Regions from separate parts of the Aliivibrio sp. 1S128 genome, predicted to be linked through region 4. Evidence: predicted binding sites of a transcription regulator. Region 4 holds the regulator's gene; each other region holds the start of a gene.

Region 1 (4,990 bases), on a different contig from region 4:
ACGAGCATTACGGTGAGAGACAATACCTGCATGGTCTGCAACCGCAGCCACATTTTGTCCCTGACCTACAGCGACCGCCATGTCGTCTTGTAAGTTATTGTTTAAATAAGAACTGACTAATGCGGCAACTTGTTTACGTTGTTCGTTAGTATTGGGTTGATCTAAGGTAATAAGAGCTCGTTTTAAATTAAACTTCTCAACCAGTTTTTGCTCTAGTTGAGCACTGTAAACGGGATGGAATTTTACTGTTATTTCTACAATGCCTTCTTCTCGTGCTTTTCTTAACATACGACCGACTTTGGCACGAGATAAACCAAATTTCTTTGATATCTCTTCCTGAGTCGCTCCTTCTTGATAATAAAGGATCGCTATTTCAGTGAGCATATCTGTATTTTCGGTTTGATCTTGAGAAGGCAATAGGGTCATAGCTTGTCCTAACTTAATAATTCTGCAAGAGTGATTGGTTTAGAAATCAACCCTAATTTTTGTGCTGGCGTGATGCCAAATTTATCTTGATGGCATAGATTATGCCATGATCTGAATATATCGAGTAGTGGAAGTAAACTCGCTGGACGTAATTTTCGTCTAGGCTCATCAACTAAACTCGTAAATTGGGTATAGAAGCGGTCTTGATAGTCTTTTGCTGTTGTTGCAGAAGCACGTTTTAACCAATAAACCTCATTGTTCTCAGCCCCATTAAGATGGCAGATCCCTTTATGTTGTTCGTTAACTTCAGTAAATGCCCAACGATCACGCCACCAACCAACTAAATGGATATCAATTTTCTTTCCACTCTCTTCAAGAGGAAATGCGCTATCTTGAGTTACGTATAATAAGTCAATGCTATTTTCTTGAATGCGTTTTAAAAAGACAGACATTGCTGCAGAGCGCAGCATGGGTTCTTGTGGCATATAAATTTCAATAGAATCACAATGTGAGAATGCTTGCTGTATTTCTAAAAAATGAGCGTATGAAGTATAAGGAGGTCGAATTATCGCTCCTTTTGATGGGTAATTTAAAGAAACATAATTGCCAAGAGGATCTTCTACATTTGCTCTGGCTAAAATTTCTTGATACTTATTATCTACTCGTTTAAAGATTGAATTTGAAGCGAGTGTTGGCTGTGAGTTAGCCTCACCAATGAAGGTATTAGGTAAGAATTGAGCTTCATCATTAAAAGGGTCGTGATCCGATTGAGTGCCTGGATTATCGCATTCAGAATAATTAATATGCTGAGCGATAACATAACCCGAATTCATTTCCACTGTCGTATACCAAAAAACACCGTTATTACTTAACGGTTGTAATGGGGTGGCATTGGACGCCAGTTGTATTTCTGTTCTGTCGTGCTGCAATCTTGTGTCAAACAAAGACATATGACGGCGACAACGATTAGCGATTTGATTTATATGATCGTAAAAGGTCTTAGGATTTATATGTAATCGTCGGCAAATTTCACGTACCGAATAACCCGTAAATAAAAAACCTAAAATCTTTTGTTGGATGAGACTTTTTTGATTCTCTCCTGACCACTTGTCAACAAAGGTTGATGCACAAGACTTACAACGATAACGTTGACGGTCACCACTGTAACCAAACGCATGGTAAAGTTCGCGATGAGTTAATACATCAAGACCAAGATGGTCGCAGGCAGGGTTATTACAAGAAGGTAACGAGTGAGACTGCACAGTACGCTGACGTGCCAGTTCATTCAATACTTCATTATTATTGATTAAGGGAGGAAAAGCGCCACATTTCCGGCAAACTAATGCAGGTCGCTTAGGGTTAGTACGTTGAACTAAATAATGTTGTTCATCGCTATTACCAAAATTGTCACACGCCAATGTTTTACAAAAATTGAGTTGTAACCCTTTAGCAGCCAACGGCAGTTTTTCGGTCGGCACTAGACACCCCTTATAGATTTTAAGCGCCAGTTTTATATACTGGCGCAAACATGATTACAATTTAATCGCTGTTTCTAATGCAACCGTCATCATGTCATTGAATGATTTTTGACGATCTTCAGAGCTTAGTTTTTCACCACGTTTAATATGGTCTGAAACCGTTAGAATTGTTAGGGCTTTTGCGCCTAAATCAGCGGCTACACCATAAATCCCTGCGGCTTCCATATCAACACCAAGAATGCCTAATTTTTCCATTTTGTCGAACAGATCAGCTTCTGGAGAGTAGAAAAGGTCAGCAGAGAATACATTACCTACTTTTACAGGTACGTTTAACTCACGTGCTTGAGCAACAGCCGTTTCTAACAAACCGAAATCAGCGATAGCTGCGAAGTCGTGGTTGTTGAAACGAATACGGTTTACTTTTGAATCAGTCGATGCACCCATACCAATAACGACGTCCATTAATTTAACGTCATCATGCACTGCGCCACAGCTACCAACACGAATTACGTTTTTCACGCCGAATTCTGCGATTAGCTCATGAACATAGATACAACAAGATGGAATCCCCATGCCGTGACCCATTACCGACACTTTTTTTCCTTTGTAAGTACCAGTGTAACCAAACATATTACGAACATCACATACTTGCGTAACGTCTTCTAAGAAGTTTTCAGCAATGAATTTTGCGCGTAATGGGTCTCCAGGCATTAAAACTGTTTCTGCGAAATCACCAACTTGTGCATTAATGTGTGGGGTAGCCATAATAAGGTCTCCAGTCTAAAAGTTGAAATTAAATTCAGTATAACTAAAATTGTTGAACGGTTTTGTTCGATATGTAGCTATTTTAAGCCTATATTTTAAGGTGTCATGAGATTAATGTCACATTTTCTTGTTGGAACTACATTATTTTCAATATTGATAACTAAAATTGTTGAAAGTGATTGGGCAATCGCAACCTTTTGTAAGTGGTCTTAGCTTTAATACATAGGTTTAGTTTCCTTATCCTTAATTCTCAATTAGATTGAACTTATTACCTTCTAGGGGGATGATGCCAAAGGTAATTTATTATCATAATAAATAAGTGAGTGAATTTGATGAAAGCAAAAAATAAACAATACGCAGTAATAGGCTTAGGCCGTTTTGGATTAACCGTTTGTGAAGAGTTGCATCAATATGGTTCACAAGTGCTTGCTATTGATATAAATGAAGAGCGAGTAAAAAAGGCCACTGACTTTGTTTCTACTGCAATCGTGGCTAATTGCGCTAATGAAGAAACCATCTCAGAATTAAAGCTTGATGAGTACGATATGGTCATGGTTGCCATTGGTTCTGATATTAACGCGAGTATATTGACGACGTTAGTATTAAAAGAAGCCGGTGTTAAAACGGTATGGGTAAAAGCGAACGATAAATTTCACGCTAAGATTTTAACTAAAATTGGCGCAGACCATATAATTTTGCCAGAAAGAGACATGGGCATCCGTGTTGCAAGAAAAATGTTGGATAAGCGTGTATTTGAATTTCACCAACTGGGTAGCGGCCTTGCAATGACTGAAATTGTGGTTGGTGGTAAGAACATGGGGAAATCGCTCGATCAACTAGATTTCTGCCAAATGTCGGATGTGAAGATTTTAGCCCTTAAACGAGGTCCTGAAATAGAGAGTGCACCAGAGCACAGTAAAGTGTTAGAGATAGGAGACATTCTAATTATTGTTGGCCCTGAAGATAAATTAGCTAAAAAAATTAGAAGCTTATGAGTTATTTACCTAAACGCGGTTTATTTCCAATAAAGAATAGTCAAAAAGCAAAGGAATGGTCTGAACCAAAGATTATTCTTTTTTCATTTTTAGCTATTTTATTACCATCTGCGGTATTACTGACCTTGCCTGTATTTTCAGTGTCAGGATTAAGTTTTATGGATGCGCTATTTACAGCAACTTCTGCTATTAGTGTGACTGGCCTAGGCGTTGTAGATACAGGTACTCACTTTACGATAAGTGGTAAAATTGTCTTAATGTTCTTGATGCAAATTGGTGGCTTAGGGCAGATGACATTATCAGCAGTCTTGCTTTATGTATTTGGTTTACGCTTGAGCTTACGTCAGCAAGCCTTAGCGAAAGAAGCATTAGGACAAGAGAAAAAAGTAAACTTACGCAAATTAATTAAAAGCATTATTTGTTTTGCTTTAGTTGCTGAATTGATAGGTATGATTATCTTATCTTTTCGTTGGATTCCAGATCTTGGTATCGCTAAAGGGTTATTTTATGCGGCGTTTCATTCTATTTCAGCCTTCAATAATGCGGGTTTTTCATTATTTTCAGACAGTCTAATGAGTTATGTCGGTGATCCTTTGGTTATCTTGACGTTATCCTTGCTGTTTATTGGTGGAGGATTAGGTTTTACGGTTATTGTCGATTTAGTAAAAAACAGTTCAAAGGGATTCAGTCGTTTGCAACTGCATACAAAAATAATGATCATAGCGACACCAACCTTGTTAGTCATAGGTACATTATTTTTCTATGTTCTTGAATACAATAACCCAAATACACTCGCAGCCTTATCGACCGGAGATAAGTGGTTAGCGGCATTTTTTCAATCAGCAAGTGCTCGAACTGCGGGTTTTAATAGTGTCGATTTAACTCAGTTCACGCAGCCTGCATTATTTATCATGATTATTTTAATGTTGATAGGTGCCGGATCTACTTCAACGGGTGGGGGCTTAAAAGTATCAACGATTACCGTTGCCGCAGTAGCTACATGGACATTCTTGCGTCAAAAGAAAAACGTAGTCATGTTTAAACGTACGATTGGTTGGCCGATTGTAACTAAATCATTAGCCATTATCGTTGTTAGTGGTGTATTGCTTTCTATTGCAATGTTTTCTTTAATGATCACAGAGAAAGCAGGGTTTGATAAAGTTATGTTTGAGGTTATTTCAGCGTTCGCTACGGTAGGGTTAACAGCGGGCTTAACTGCGGATTTATCTGAGGCAGGTAAGTTTATTATGGTTATTGTGATGGTCATTGGTCGTATTGGTCCACTCACATTGGCTTATATGTTAGCAAGACCGGAGAAATCTTGTG
Region 2 (4,990 bases), on a different contig from region 4:
GACCTGCAACACCATCATAGAATCCTAATGTTAAGCCTTGTATTACTTGCTGTTTTTTTAATGTTGGTGTTTTTTCTGGTAATTGATTTTGTTCAGATATTACACGTGTAGGCCATATAGTATAAAGAGCAGCGGCAAGAATAATTAGGGGTAATCCTTTTTCTAACCATTCGGTAGAAATATAATTAACCAGTAATGTCCCGAAGGTAGCACCAAAAAGAGTGGCAACAAATGAAGCTTTCCAAAAACCAGGGTCAAATAGTTTCTTTTTAAAATAGGTTAAAGCCGCCGTTGATGAAGCAAAAGTAGCTGCAAGTTTGTTTGTACCTAAAGCAATGTGAGGTGGTAATCCAATTGAAAGTAAAGCGGGTACGGTTAACATACCACCACCACCAGCAACGGCATCAATAAATCCAGCAATAAAGGCAACCAACCCTAAAACAATTAGGGTACTAGGTTCAAGAAATTCCATATCAACTCTTATATAATAATGGGTATAGTGATATCAATACCAATAACATGATCTCTACTATTTTATAGAGAAATCATTTAATTATTGGCATAGTCTTAGGTTCGCAATGTGCGAAAGGTTTACTCAATTACCCTCTTAAAAGGAGGTAATGCATCTAAAAGCGCCTTGCCATAACGTTTAGTTATTACTCGGCGATCAAAGAGGACAACTCTACCAGAATCTTCTTCTTTACGCAGTAAACGTCCAACGGATTGAATCAATTTTTTACTGGCTTCTGGAACACTGATCTGCATAAATGGATTTCCACCTCTGCTTTCTATGTATTCAGAATGAGCCTCTTCAACTGGGGAGGTTGGGACACCAAATGGTATCTTGGTTATTATTAGGTTTGTGAGCAAGTTTCCTGGTAAATCTAACCCTTCAGAAAAACTCCCGGTTCCAAATAAGATACTAATTTTATTAGATTCACAAAGTTTTGAATGTTTTTTAATTATTTCTTGACGAGATTCTTGCCCTTGAATTAATAAACTCCATCCGTGTTTCTTTGCTATTTTTTCAATACCTTCTGCTACTTTATTCATTTGCCAATAGGAAGAGAATAAAACTAAGCTTGATGTTTGGTCTGCTAAATAAAAAGGCAGCTCTTCAATTAATAAATCTGTAAAACCGGGATCAGAGGGTTCTATTGGTAATTTTGGAATGACTAACTGTGCATTTTCTTGGTAATTAAATGGTGATGCTAAAGAAAGAAAACGAACGCCATCCTCTGGTTTTTCTGATATACCAGCTTGCTTACAGAAAAAAGAATAGCTATTAAGAGCACGCATAGTCGCTGATACAATTACTGCACCCGCGGCTCTGCTCCATAAATTTTGATCTAGCTGCCAACCTACTTCAAGAGGAGATACGTTAATTACAACGTCACTTTCTCTGTCTTTACTTTTTTCTAACCAACGAGCAAGTGGGGCTCCTTTATCACTATTGGGTTTTGCCATTAAAAACCACACTTGAGCCAAATTTTCTAATCGTTGAAGATAAAATCCCATTTCGGCTAATGCAGGTTCTGCCATTCTTGGTGCGAGTTCCCCATCTTTCATGCGTTCAGAAATCAAATCACTGATCTTCGCTAAAGCTTGATTGGCTTTCGTTGATAGTTCTTTTAAATCTTTTGATTGCTCTGCAAGCCAAGTTGGAATTTCACCATGCTCAAAGCGGTAAATTCCATCATTATTAAATAAGGTAGGATCGAATTGTTTGCTTAGTTGACTTAAAGAGGGGATTAACTCTTGTAAATTATCATGCAGTGTATTTTGAAAGCGATTTACGCGTTTTTGGTCTGCAAGATTACAAAATTTACTGACAGATTTATTTAAAGATTCTAACCAAGACACGGTACCTTTTAAATTTGCAGCAGCAGCAGAATGTTCTCGAGCAACATGTGGTAAATGATGAGCCTCATCGAATATATAGATAGTCTGTTCTGGCTCAGATAAAACCACGCCACCACCAAGCTCAATATCAGCCATCACTAGACTGTGATTTGCTATGACTACGTCAGCTTTATCAAGGTGTTCACGTGCTTTTTGAAATGGGCATTCACGGTGCATTGGCAAACCGTTATGGCAACTGTATTTATCTGAAACGATAGATTGCCAAATAGATGATGGAATTGTACTAGGCCAGCTATCGGTATCACCATCCCACTTACCCTCAGATAATGCTTTATACATACGTTTTAAAAGATCTAAATCTTTCTTTTTAGGTTTTTCTGTAAATAAGGCTGTTTGCTTATCTTCTTCATGATTCGTTTCTACTAATAAAGCCAGTTTGTGGCTGCAACAATAGCGCTGACGTCCTTTAGCTATAATAAAAGAGAAAGGTAATGGTGAAATACGACGATAAAAAGGAAGATCCTTATGAGCTAATTGTTCTTGTAAGGCAACTGTTGCTGTCGAAATCACAATTTTTTTATTATTTAGTTTAGCGAAAGGGATGGCACTTAGCAGATAAGCTAAAGATTTACCAATGCCTGTACCTGCTTCAGCAACAATCATGCGATGAGTTTCACTATATTCCCCAGCAAGTGATTTAGCGATTTCTGCTACTAAATAGTTCTGTGCACGGCGAGGTATAAAGCCGGGAAGTTGGTCTTGCAGTGTTTTATAGCTTTCGCGAATGCAATCAGTAACAGCTTTGTTCAGCATGAGTCGACTCAAATGGATATAAAAAACCATTGTAACACGCTTGTTTAAATGTGATCTCCTGCAAAAAATGGATTCTTATATAATAAATTAGAGACTTTTGTCACGATTTTGAGATGTATGCACTCTTAAGATGTAAATGTTAATTTTTAGATTGTATATTTTGGTTGTTTTTCGTTTTATTTTGGTTTTTTATTCTTATTTTTCATACCTAAGTTTGCGTTATTTGGATTTATATTCTTTTAATGTGGAAAATAAATATTTATATATTTGTTTTTAATTGTGATTTTAAAGGACGTAAATTCATGCTGGTTGGGGTTATCTTGTTGTATTTTAAGTGTTTATATATTTTTATATTACTTTTGGTTTGGGTTTGACATGCGTTAAAACTTTTTGCAAAGTAGCTCTCGAATTAACGAAGTATGGATTAATCGCACGGTTAGATGCGTTGGTCGATACGGAATGAAAAATACATAAATACATGGAACCGGAAAACGGATTTCCAATCTTTCTAAGAAAAGGCAGTGGATTATTATGAAAAAGACTCTTTTAGCTCTTGCAGTAGCAAGCATCTCAACTTCAGCTTTTGCTGTTGATACAAGCAGCCAAAACAGTAAAAACGATGACATGTTTGCATTTGACTCTATGCATAAAGACCAGTTTTCTGTGTCTGGTTCTGTAGGTGTTGGTGGTTATTACGATACTGCATCTAAAGCAATATATGATGATTGGGCAACAGGTCTTACTTTAGCCGTTAACTACCGTAATAATCGTATTGTTGGTTATTTTGAAACTGACTTTATGTTGAACTACTCAACTGACCCTGATGCTAAAGCTGCATCTTCTTCTGATAAGTATTCAGGTCCTGCGACTGATGTAGATAAAGCATGGTTAGGTTTTGATACTGGTTTTGGTATTGCCTCTTTTGGTTGGGAAAATGATACTGCACTTGATGCTGTAGATGGCGCTGGTGATAATACTTACGAGTTTGGCGCTTCTGCGGGTGACGCTTCTGATGGTTTTAATGTTGTAAAATTCCAAGGTTCAACAAGCGGTTTTGCTTACGGTATTTCTTACTTTGAAACTGGTGACAATCATGTTGCTGCAGATAAAGGTGTGAATGGTTACGTAGGTATCGAGCAAGAGATCTTTAATGTATATGCTGGTTACGAAACTCGTGACGAAGCTGAGTATGATGTAATGACTGTTACTGGTAACGTTAAGCTTGGTGCCGTTAAACTTGGTGCAAACTTCTGGATTGAAGATGGTGATTCAGATGATCTAACAGGTAAAAACCTAACTAATAAAGAGAATACTGGTTATTACCTATCTGCTGGTTATGCATTAAGTGAAGACTTAACATTAGCAGCAGGTTACGCGGCTAATACTAAAGAAATTTCAAAGAAAGAGACTGATTACTCTTATATGAACGTGGCAGCAATGTACACACTAGCTAAGAATATGGATATGGGTATTGATATTCGTCAGGATCTTGATGCCGGTGCTTCTGATGAAGAAACTTATGTATTCGCAGCTGGTTATTACTACTTCTAGTATAACCATTTAAGTTTTTAAATTATTAAAACCAGTCTTTTGACTGGTTTTTTTTTGCTCTTTTTTTATGTAATTTAGCTGTTTGGTGTGTCGAGTTTTTAACATTGTTTTTTTTATTGATTGAAAAGTGAGGTAAAGGTCACAATTATTTTTTAGCATTTCTTATGAATTCTTTATTGTGGCTCTCGTGATTGAAAAAAAATACGACTAAATATAATTAGTTTTGTCGTATTTATTATTGTCAATTTCTATCTATAAATATGAATGCCCTGGTAGTGGTGTTTCGGGTAATTTAGGTTAATTTACATTTATTGCTTATTATTATTAATGACTTACTGGCGAAGTGTTGATTCTCTCTGTGTTTATTTTTATTTTTATTTATATTTTCCAGTTTGAACTACGTCACATAATCAAAATGTCCGCTGTAACCCTCTGTATTGCTTGTATTTATCAATTTTTACTTTCCTTGACTTTGTGCGTTGACACAATGAGAAAACTTTAGCAAAGTAGCGTCCAGAAACGGAGACGCTAACAAGTCGCACAATTAGATGTAACTGTAGCGCTCTAACATAAAGGGAACCGGAAATCGGATTTCCAAATCTTTCTAAGAAAAGGCAGTGGACTTATTATGAAAAAGACTCTTTTAGCACTTGCAATCGCAAGCATCTCAGCATCAGCATTTGCTGTTGATACAAGCAGCCAAAACAGCAAAAACGAAGACATGTTTGCATTTGATTCAATGCACAAAGACCAGTTCTCAGTA
Region 3 (4,990 bases), on a different contig from region 4:
CATTGCATTACATTCCCTTACAATTCTGATGTCATATGATATTGAGTATAATGTAATTTCAATAGTCATTATAGTTACATATTTACATAATTGTTTGATAAACAATCATTTTAACTACCTAATTAGTCGTATTTCCCAATTTATGACCTTTTTATTCGTTAATAATAATGCTTAAGCGTTGTTATTTGATCATGGTAAGGATGTAAAAATGAAGTTGATTTCCGTTGAATTGAATTAACGACTATGACATTAAATTCAAATACATGTGTTTTTAGTGATGGATTGTTACATTTATAAACACTATTATAGCGTTGTTGAAATATAGAATAATGGCAAGAAATCCTCTCTAGTAATAAATGGTAATCAAGGAAGAAGCATGATTGATTTTCGCTCTGACACCGTAACTCACCCAACTCAAGCTATGCGTGATGCTATGGCTAATGCCCTTGTTGGAGATGATGTTTATGGTGATGACCCAACTGTAAATGAATTAGAACAATGGACAGCCGAACGTCATGGATTTGAAGCAGCATTGTTTACCTCTTCAGGTACCCAAGCTAATTTACTCGGTCTAATGGCGCATTGTGAACGTGGTGATGAGTATTTATGTGGGCAACAAGCGCATAACTATAAATACGAAGCTGGCGGAGCGGCGGTTTTGGGTTCAATTCAACCTCAACCGATTGAGAATAATCCCGACGGTTCGTTGTGTTTTACGAAACTAGCGGCCGCTATTAAAGCGGATGATTTTCATTTTGCTCGTACAAAGTTGTTAAGTCTTGAAAATACAATTAATGGAAAAGTGTTGCCATTGGCGTATCTCGCTCAAGCTCGTGAGTTTGTTAATAAGCATAATTTGGCGCTTCACTTAGACGGTGCTCGTGTTTATAACGCAGCAACAGCACTTAATGTTGATATTAAAGAGATCGCACAACATTTTGATAGCATGACAATCTGTTTATCAAAAGGCCTATCCGCTCCCATTGGTTCTTTATTGTTAGGCCCTAAAGAGTATATCCAGAAAGCACGCCGCATTAGAAAAATGTTAGGTGGTGGCATGCGCCAAGCGGGTATCCTTGCTGCCGCGGGTAAATTGGCATTAACTGAGCAAGTTCCTCAGTTAGCTATAGACCACAGCAATGCAAAATACCTTGCTGAACAATTGAATACAGTGGATGGTTTTTCTGTCAATGTTGAACATATTCAAACAAATATCGTTTTTGCAAAATTAGACATGAATGTTGATATCCACCACATTGAACAAAAAGCTCAACAACAAGATATCTTAATCTCTGCGGGTAACCCTATCCGTTTTGTGACTCATAAAGACATTTCAAAAGATGATATTGATACGTTTATTGCTTTTTTAAAGGTATAACTGTTCGATTATAGCCAGTATTGATACAGAAAAAGAGCATGTTAAGGATGCTCTTTTTTGTATGCTTTTTATCGTATTATCTAAAATAAATAATGTGTTAAATTACCCTTCAATCACTTTCATTAATAATGAACCATCAAACATTGCTTGTTTCACTAGTGCAGCTCCGGGCATCGTTGCTTGAGTGTAAAATCGACTTTCTTCTAATCTCGTATCTTTGGCATATAAAGGAAGAACTTGGTTCTGAATACAATCCATTATCGCTGGATATAAAATGTGCTTAGAAAGGTTTATTTCGCCTCCAATCAATACTATTTCAGGATTAAACAAATTAACCATAATTGCGACTGCTTCACCTAAACTGTGTCCAAGCTCTGTGATGACTTGCTTGGCTAAAATATCGCCTGCGTTTGCAGCTAAGCAAATATTCTCAATTGTGATTACTTTGTTTTTTAGCGAGGTCTGGTGACCGCTGTTGATTAAATTTTTAACTTGATCCCGTAAGGCTTTTGCGCTGGCAATGGTTTCTAAACACCCTGAGTTACCACAGTGACAACGTAACCCAAGTTTGTTAATTTGAATGTGCCCCATTTCACCGATATTACCAGTTCGACCTTGCAGCACTTCTCCATTCATTATAATACCGGCACCAACACCGTGATGAATGGATACAAGAATTGAATTATCAAACTCTTGTGAATTACCAAAGAGCTTTTCAGCTAAAGCCCAACTTCTTGTGTCATTACCAACAAAAACAGGTAAGCCTGTCGCTTCGTAAATTTTAGGACCAAGAGGAAGGTTATTCACATTATAATGTGGCATCTGAATCACTAACCCTTGAGATGACACAACTAACCCAGGTAAAGAAATCGCAATGCTGGTAATTCTTCCTAGAATTCGAGCGTGCTTTTGGAAAAAACATTCAATTTCAGTCAATAGCTTGGCTAATAGCTCATCTTGCTCTCTTTCTTTGATGTTCTGCTTTTCTTCAATGATTTGCTGACCGCTTAAGCTGTGCAAAGCAATGGTTAAGTAACCTCTACCTAAACGAAGTGAAAGAAATTGCCACCCATCATTATCTACTTTTAATCCAATTGCAGGGCGCCCTCTACTATTTCCTTCTTGTACCTCCGTTTCTTTGATAAGGTGTGCATCAAGCAATTCACGTGTAATTTTAGTTATACTTGCAGGAGCTAAATTGCTCTCTTTTGAAAGATCAATGCGAGAGATAGGGCCACGTTGGTCAATTAGTTTATAAACCCGTCCTGCATTTACTTGTTTTAAGTGATCAATCTGTCCGGGTTGGGCCACGTACATGGGTGTCTCCAATGAGAAAATGTAACAATAAATCATTTTTTTACTTTGCGAAGTAATTGTGAAGCTTAAGAGTTAGCCTACGTGACCCTAATCACGAAGTTTATGAAATATTTACTGAAAATGCGACTTTAAGCCGTATTTCATCCACCAAAATTTATAGTTTTTTATTTGAGTAAAATAATTATGTCAGCGCCATCATTTAAAATTAATGAGTTATTTGAAACTATCCAAGGTGAAGGGACATTTACTGGAGTCCCTTCTATTTTTTTACGTTTACAAGGTTGTCCTGTGGGGTGTTCTTGGTGTGATACCAAGCAAACATGGGACGTTGAATTAAGTGATAAAACTGATTTAGCAACGATTCTGGCTAAAACAGAAGATACGCCAAGTTGGACAGAGTTAACAAGTACTCAAATTATAAATATGTTAGAACAGCAAGGATATACAGCTAAACATGTGGTTATCACTGGTGGTGAACCATGTATGTATGATTTAACCCCCCTAACAGTAGAGTTAGAGCAACATGGTTATCGCTGTCAGATTGAGACCAGTGGAACCTACCCTGTATTAACGTCTAATGACACTTGGGTGACAGTGTCACCTAAAATAAACATGAAAGGTAAATTGCCTGTATTAGAACAAGCGTTAATGCGCGCTAATGAAATTAAACATCCTGTTGGTACAAATAAAGACATTGAACAACTAGAAGCGCTACTGGATGGCGTTAATCTACTATCCGATGTAACGATTGCATTGCAACCTATTAGCCAGAAGCCACGCGCTACTGAACTGTGTATTGAAACTTGCATTAAGAATAACTGGCGACTTTCTATACAAACACATAAGTATTTAGCGATTGCGTGATAAATTTTTACAATTTACTTGTTTGAATCATGGAAATGTAATCATTCTCGATATATGTTTATCTGATAATGAAACAAATACAATAACATCCTCTTGGAGATAATATGTCTAACAGACTACGTAGAACAAAAATCGTTTGTACTCTTGGCCCTGCAACTGATCGTGATAATAATCTTGAAAAAATCATTATCGCTGGTGCAAACGTTGTTCGTATGAACTTTTCACACGGTAGCCCAGAAGACCACATTATGCGTACTAAAAAAGTACGTGAAATCGCGGCTAAGCTAGGAACTCACGTTGCTATTCTTGGTGACCTTCAAGGTCCAAAAATTCGCGTTTCTACTTTCAAAGACGGTAAAATCCAATTAGCTATTGGTGATAAATTCACACTAGATAGCGATTTACCAAAAGGTGAAGGTAACCAAGACTCTGTAGGTCTAGATTATAAAGAACTTCCACAAGACGTTGTTACTGGCGATGTGCTGCTTCTTGATGATGGTCGTGTACAACTTAAAGTAACGTCAGTTGAAGGTAACAAGGTTCATACTGAAGTAACAGTTGCTGGTCCTTTATCAAATAATAAAGGCATCAATAAACAAGGCGGCGGTCTTTCTGCTGATGCATTGACTGAAAAAGACAAAGCGGACATCATCACTGCTGCTGCGATGAAAGTAGATTACCTAGCCGTTTCTTTCCCACGTAACGGCGAAGACATGAACTACGCTCGTCGTCTAGCTCGTGAAGCTGGTCTTGATGCTAAGTTAGTAGCAAAAGTAGAACGCGCTGAAACAGTAGCAACAGAAGAAGCAATGGATGACATCATCATGGCGTCTGACGTAGTAATGGTTGCTCGTGGCGACTTAGGTGTTGAAATTGGCGACCCTGAGCTAGTTGGTGTTCAAAAACAACTGATCCGTCGTGCTCGTAGCCTTAACCGTACGGTTATTACCGCTACACAAATGATGGAATCAATGATCACTAGCCCAATGCCAACTCGTGCTGAAGTGATGGACGTTGCTAACGCCGTACTTGATGGTTCAGATGCGGTAATGCTTTCTGCAGAAACAGCAGCAGGTGATTTCCCTGTTGAAACCGTAACTTCAATGGCAAGTGTTTGTATTGGTGCTGAAAAAGTGCCAACAGTAAACGTATCTAACCACCGTTTAGACCGTCGTTTTACTACACCAGAAGAAACCATTGCAATGTCTACCATGTACGCAGCAAACCACATGGAAGGCATCACAGCGATGATCACGTTAACTGAATCTGGTCGTACACCATTAATGATGTCTCGTCTAAGCTCAGGTCTACCAATCTTCGCTTTGTCTCGTAACGAAAGCACTCTCAACCGTGCAACACTTTACCGTGGTGTAACGCCTGTATTCTTTGATGAGGATGCAGGTTCTGGTCTTCCATCAACGCACGCCGCTA
Region 4 (4,990 bases):
GGATTGCAGGGGATTGGGTTTCAGGTAATGGTGAAACAATACAATCAGTAAGCCCGTACAACAGTGAAGTAGTGTGGGAAGGAGACAGCGCAACCAAAGCTCAGGTTGAGTCAGCGGTCAGTGCTGCACGTCATGCCTTTATTGAGTGGAAAAAACAGCCTTTTGAAGCACGCCAAGCAATCGTTGAGCGTTTTGCAGAATTAGTGAAAGAGAATACTGATCTGATAGCAGAAGTGATAGCGAAAGAAACGGGTAAGCCATTCTGGGAAACTAAAACAGAAGCGGGCGCAATGGTGGGTAAGATCGCAATTTCTATCCGTGCTTATCATGAAAGGACGCCCTATAAAGAGCGTGAAGCTGCTGGAAATAAAATTGTACTTAGACATCGACCTTTAGGTGTTATGGCTGTCTTTGGGCCGTACAACTTCCCAGGACACCTTCCTAATGGTCATATTGTTCCTGCACTGCTAGCAGGTAATACTGTCGTGCTAAAACCCTCAGAGCAAACGCCATGGACCAGTGAAGTCGTCATGAAATTATGGCAACAAGCAGGCTTGCCAAATGGTGTGATTAACCTAGTACAAGGTGCTCGTTCAACGGGTGAAGCGCTAGCGGGAGCTAAAGGTATTGATGGCCTGTTATTTACCGGTAGTGCGAATACTGGACATATCCTGCATCGCCAATTTTCAGGAGACACCGGAAAAATGCTGGCTCTAGAAATGGGCGGTAATAATCCGATGGTTATTTCAAAAGATTTTGGCGACCAAGAAGCGGCAGTTTACACCATTATTCAATCGGCATTCATTAGTGCGGGTCAACGTTGTACGTGTGCGCGTCGCTTATATGTCCCTATTGGAAAAGCAGGCGATGAGTTGTTAGTTCGCCTTGTTGAGGTGGCAAAAAGCATCGTTGTTGACCAACCGTTTGCTGATAACGCTCCGTTTATGGGATCGCAAATATCAGTCGCAGCAGCAGAGTTTATTCTCAATGCTCAGAAGAATTTACAAGCTTTGGGTGGAGAGTCTTTACTTGAAGCCAAAAGCTTAGGTCATGCCTTTGTTTCACCGGGTATTATTGACGCGACTAACGTTGCTGAATTACCAGATGAAGAATACTTTGGACCATTACTGCAAGTGGTGCGTTACGAGACATTAGAAGAAGCCGTAAAGCTTGCTAATGACACTTGTTATGGATTATCGGCAGGCCTTGTTTCCACGGATGACAGTGAGTGGGAATATTTTGTAGAGCATATTCGTGCTGGTATTGTAAATCGTAACCGTCAATTGACGGGAGCAAGTGGTGACGCGCCATTTGGTGGTCCGGGTGCCTCTGGCAATATGAAACCAAGTGCGTATTACGCAGCGGATTACTGTGCATATCCAATGGCATCAATGGAAGGCGATGCATGTGAAATACCTGCACAACTCTCTCCGGGTTTAACTCTATAAGAGGCGATAAACATGAATAATGTAAATTCTTTATTTTCGTCATTGTGGAAAGATTATATTGCGCGCTTATCCCCATCTGCTGGGAAGGTGCATCAATTACTGTCTAATAACGATGAACTGATTAACGATCATATTGCGCTACGTACGTTTAATTTACCTAAAGTTGGATTACAGACTCTTGCTGCACCATTTTTAGCAATAGGCTATAAAGCGTGTGAGATTTATGACTTTGAAGCTAAAAAACTGAAAGCGCAGCATTTTGAGCACCCAGATCCTAATGCGCCACTCGTTTTTATTAGTGAATTATTAGTAGAAGAGTTATCACCTGAAATACAGGACATTATTCATGGCTTGGTTGAACAAGTACCAGCCCACTATTTTGCCACCAGTGATTTTCTTTCTTCCGGTAGGCCTTGGACATTAAGTTTCGAAGACTATCAAGTATTAGCGAAGGAAAGTGAGTACGCTTCTTGGTTAGCGGCTCATGGTTATGGCGCTAATCACTTTACGGTTTACGTTAATCAGCTTGAAGCGTTCTCTGAAGTGGTTGATGTGAACCAACACTTACGTGATGCAGGTTTTGCAATGAACGAAGTGGGTGGTGAAGTGAAAGGCTCTCCTGAGGTTTACTTAGAACAGTCATCAACAATGGCGGATAAAGTGAAAGTGAATTTTACGGAGGGTGAGTTTGAAATTCCTGGTGGATTTTATGAGTTTGCTAAGCGATATACGTTGCCAAGTGGGAAGATATATACAGGATTTGTCGCTGCATCTGCTGATAAAATTTTTGAAAGCACAGACAGTTAATTCTAAAATTTAGGCATAAAAAAACGCAGCTCAAGGGCTGCGTTTTTATTCGTTTAAGATAAGCGTTAAATTAACGAGTACCGTAAACTACAATTGTTTTACCGTGTGCAGAGATCAAGTTTTGCTCTTCAAGCATCTTCAAGATACGGCCAACAGTTTCACGTGAACAACCTACAATTTGACCGATCTCTTGACGAGTGATCTTAATTTGCATGCCATCTGGGTGAGTCATCGCATCTGGTTGTTTAGCTAGATTCAGTAGAGTCTGAGCGATACGGCCTGTAACGTCTAAGAATGCTAAATCACCCACTTTTTGGCTAGTGATTTGTAGACGAGTTGCCATTTGAGCAGAAAGACGCATCAGAATATCTGGATTTACTTGGATAAGTTGACGGAATTTCTTAAATGAAATCTCAGCAACTTCACAAGGGCTTTTTGCACGAACCCATGCTGAACGTTCTTGACCTTCTTCAAACAAGCCAAGTTCACCAATGAAGTCACCTTGGTTTAGGTAAGAAAGGATCATTTCCTTTCCTTCTTCATCTTTAATTAGTACAGCAACAGAACCTTTTACGATGTAGTAAAGAGTCTCAGCTTTTTCACCCGCGTGAATCAAAGTACTTTTTGATGGGTACTTATGAATGTGACAATGAGATAAGAACCACTCTAATGTTGGGTCTGTCTGAGGTTTACCTAGAACCATACTTTTATACTTCCTCTGCGTTTGCCAAGTAGGCGATGTCCATTTTAAAATAACTGAGCCAAATATCAGTTTGGCCTATACAATATGGTTATCGGAACAAGGCTGCATGTTCGTTGGGATAATTGATAAAATCATACCCTGTTTCGCCGTTGATTTCTTGACTTTGATCGTATGAAATGTGCGACCAAGGGCACAGTTTCGTGAAATGGATCACGAGTTTTCCTTTTATGTAGTAAAGAGGCTTTTATGAACGCTGAAGTTAAATGGATTGATGGATTTACTTTCTTAGGTCAATCTCAATCTGGTCACTCTGTTGTAATGGATGGTAATGGTGGAGAAAAAGCACCAAGCCCAATGGAATTAGTGTTAATGGCTGCCGGTGGATGCAGTTCTGTTGATGTTGTTGATGGTCTAAAATCAGCAAATCAAGCCGTACTTGGTTGCGTTGCAAAGCTATCAAGTGATCGTCGTGAAACCGCGCCGAAGTTGTTTACTCATATTAACATTCACTTTGAAGTGAGTGGAGATAATCTCGATCCTAAGGTGGTTGAGCGAGTCACTGCTGATTCATTACAGAAATATTGTTCTGTGTGTTTAATGCTAGGTGAAGGCATTGAGATGACACATTCTTGGGAAGTGATTGCTTAGATTATTTTTTCCAAAGAAAAAGCCTCATACATTTTGATGTATGAGGCTTTATTTTTAACTATTGTTTAACCAGTAATAATGAACAGATAATTACTGGAATTAGTATTCGTCGTCAATTATAGAATGAAACGACTTAGATCTTCATTAGCAATCAGATCACCTAAGCGAGATGTTACGTAAGCGGCATCTACCGTTAGGCTCTCGCCATCTTTTTCGGATGCGTCATAAGAGATCTCTTCCATTAGGCGTTCCATCACGGTGTGCAGACGACGTGCGCCAATGTTTTCTGTGCTTTCATTTACTTGGAATGCGGATTCTGCAATACGAGTAATGCCATCTTCAGTAAACTCAAGATTAACATTTTCTGTTGCTAATAAAGCGATGTATTGCTCTGTTAACGATGCATTTGGTTCGGTAAGAATACGTTTAAAATCATTCGCAGTTAATGCTTCAAGTTCAACACGAATTGGTAAGCGACCTTGTAGTTCAGGGATAAGGTCCGATGGCTTAGCCATTTGGAATGCACCTGAAGTGATAAATAACATGTGATCTGTTTTTACCATACCGTGCTTAGTGCTTACTGTGCTGCCTTCAACTAATGGAAGTAGGTCACGTTGCACACCTTCACGAGATACGTCACCAGACTGGGAGTTAGACCCTTTACAGATTTTATCTATCTCATCAATAAAGACGATACCGTGGTTTTCTACGTTGAAAATCGCTTGTTCTTTTAATTCTTCAGGGTTAACTAATTTAGCGCCTTCTTCTTCAGATAGGGCTTTAAGCGCATCTTTAATTTTCATCTTACGCTTTTTAGTTGTTTCACCACCAGATAGATTTTGGAACATACCTTGAAGTTGGTTTGTCATCTCTTCCATACCAGGAGGAGCCATGATTTCTACGCCAACTTGAGGAGCCGCAACATCCACTTCGATTTCTTTGTCATCTAGCTTACCTTCACGTAATTTTTTACGGAAAGATTGGCGAGTGCCTGAGTCATTATCGCTTTCTTCATTTTTACCCCATGCATCACGAGCCGGTGGTAATAAAATATCGAGAATACGATCTTCAGCTTGTTCTTCAGCACGGAATTTTACTTTTTCTACCGCTTGCTGATGTGTCATTTTTATTGCCACGTCAGTTAAGTCACGAATAATGCTGTCGACTTCTTTGCCTACGTAACCCACTTCGGTGAATTTTGTGGCTTCTACTTTTATGAAAGGCGCGTTTGCTAATTTAGCTAAACGACGGGCAATTTCGGTTTTACCAACACCCGTTGGTCCGATCATTAAAATATTTTTTGGGGTTACTTCAGCACGCAACTCAGGGTTAAGTTGCATACGACGCCAGCGGTTACGCAGTGCGATTGCCACTGAACGTTTTG

The links. The regulator CRP, encoded in region 4, controls carbon source genes, mostly activating them, when cyclic AMP is high. The targets are predictions, from matches to a motif close to TGTGANNNNNNTCACA.
Region 1: the regulator CRP is predicted to act here: its motif matches at 2,776-2,791, upstream of deoD (purine-nucleoside phosphorylase).
Region 2: the regulator CRP is predicted to act here: its motif matches at 2,766-2,781, upstream of dinG (ATP-dependent DNA helicase DinG).
Region 3: the regulator CRP is predicted to act here: its motif matches at 2,776-2,791, upstream of A6E03_RS00560 (ROK family protein).

The regions. Positions count from the first base shown of each region.
Region 1 is NZ_MAJV01000121.1:30,893-35,882, reverse strand. It holds gene A6E03_RS16655 (sugar-binding transcriptional regulator) at 1-426, opposite strand, end outside; gene A6E03_RS16650 (lactate dehydrogenase) at 435-1,904, opposite strand; gene deoD (purine-nucleoside phosphorylase) at 1,959-2,669, opposite strand; gene A6E03_RS16640 (TrkA family potassium uptake protein) at 3,002-3,664, shown strand; gene A6E03_RS16635 (TrkH family potassium uptake protein) at 3,661-4,990, shown strand, end outside.
Region 2 is NZ_MAJV01000102.1:148,262-153,251, forward strand. It holds gene A6E03_RS12550 (TSUP family transporter) at 1-472, opposite strand, end outside; gene dinG (ATP-dependent DNA helicase DinG) at 592-2,676, opposite strand; gene A6E03_RS12560 (porin) at 3,208-4,227, shown strand; gene A6E03_RS12565 (porin) at 4,856-4,990, shown strand, end outside.
Region 3 is NZ_MAJV01000001.1:122,438-127,427, forward strand. It holds gene A6E03_RS00550 (ATPase RavA domain-containing protein) at 1-8, opposite strand, end outside; gene ltaE (low-specificity L-threonine aldolase) at 380-1,378, shown strand; gene A6E03_RS00560 (ROK family protein) at 1,481-2,695, opposite strand; gene queE (7-carboxy-7-deazaguanine synthase QueE) at 2,879-3,559, shown strand; gene pyk (pyruvate kinase) at 3,664-4,990, shown strand, end outside.
Region 4 is NZ_MAJV01000003.1:281,110-286,099, reverse strand. It holds gene astD (succinylglutamate-semialdehyde dehydrogenase) at 1-1,448, shown strand, start outside; gene A6E03_RS03120 (DUF1338 domain-containing protein) at 1,461-2,255, shown strand; gene crp (cAMP-activated global transcriptional regulator CRP) at 2,326-2,958, opposite strand; gene A6E03_RS03110 (OsmC family protein) at 3,205-3,606, shown strand; gene hslU (HslU--HslV peptidase ATPase subunit) at 3,723-4,990, opposite strand, start outside.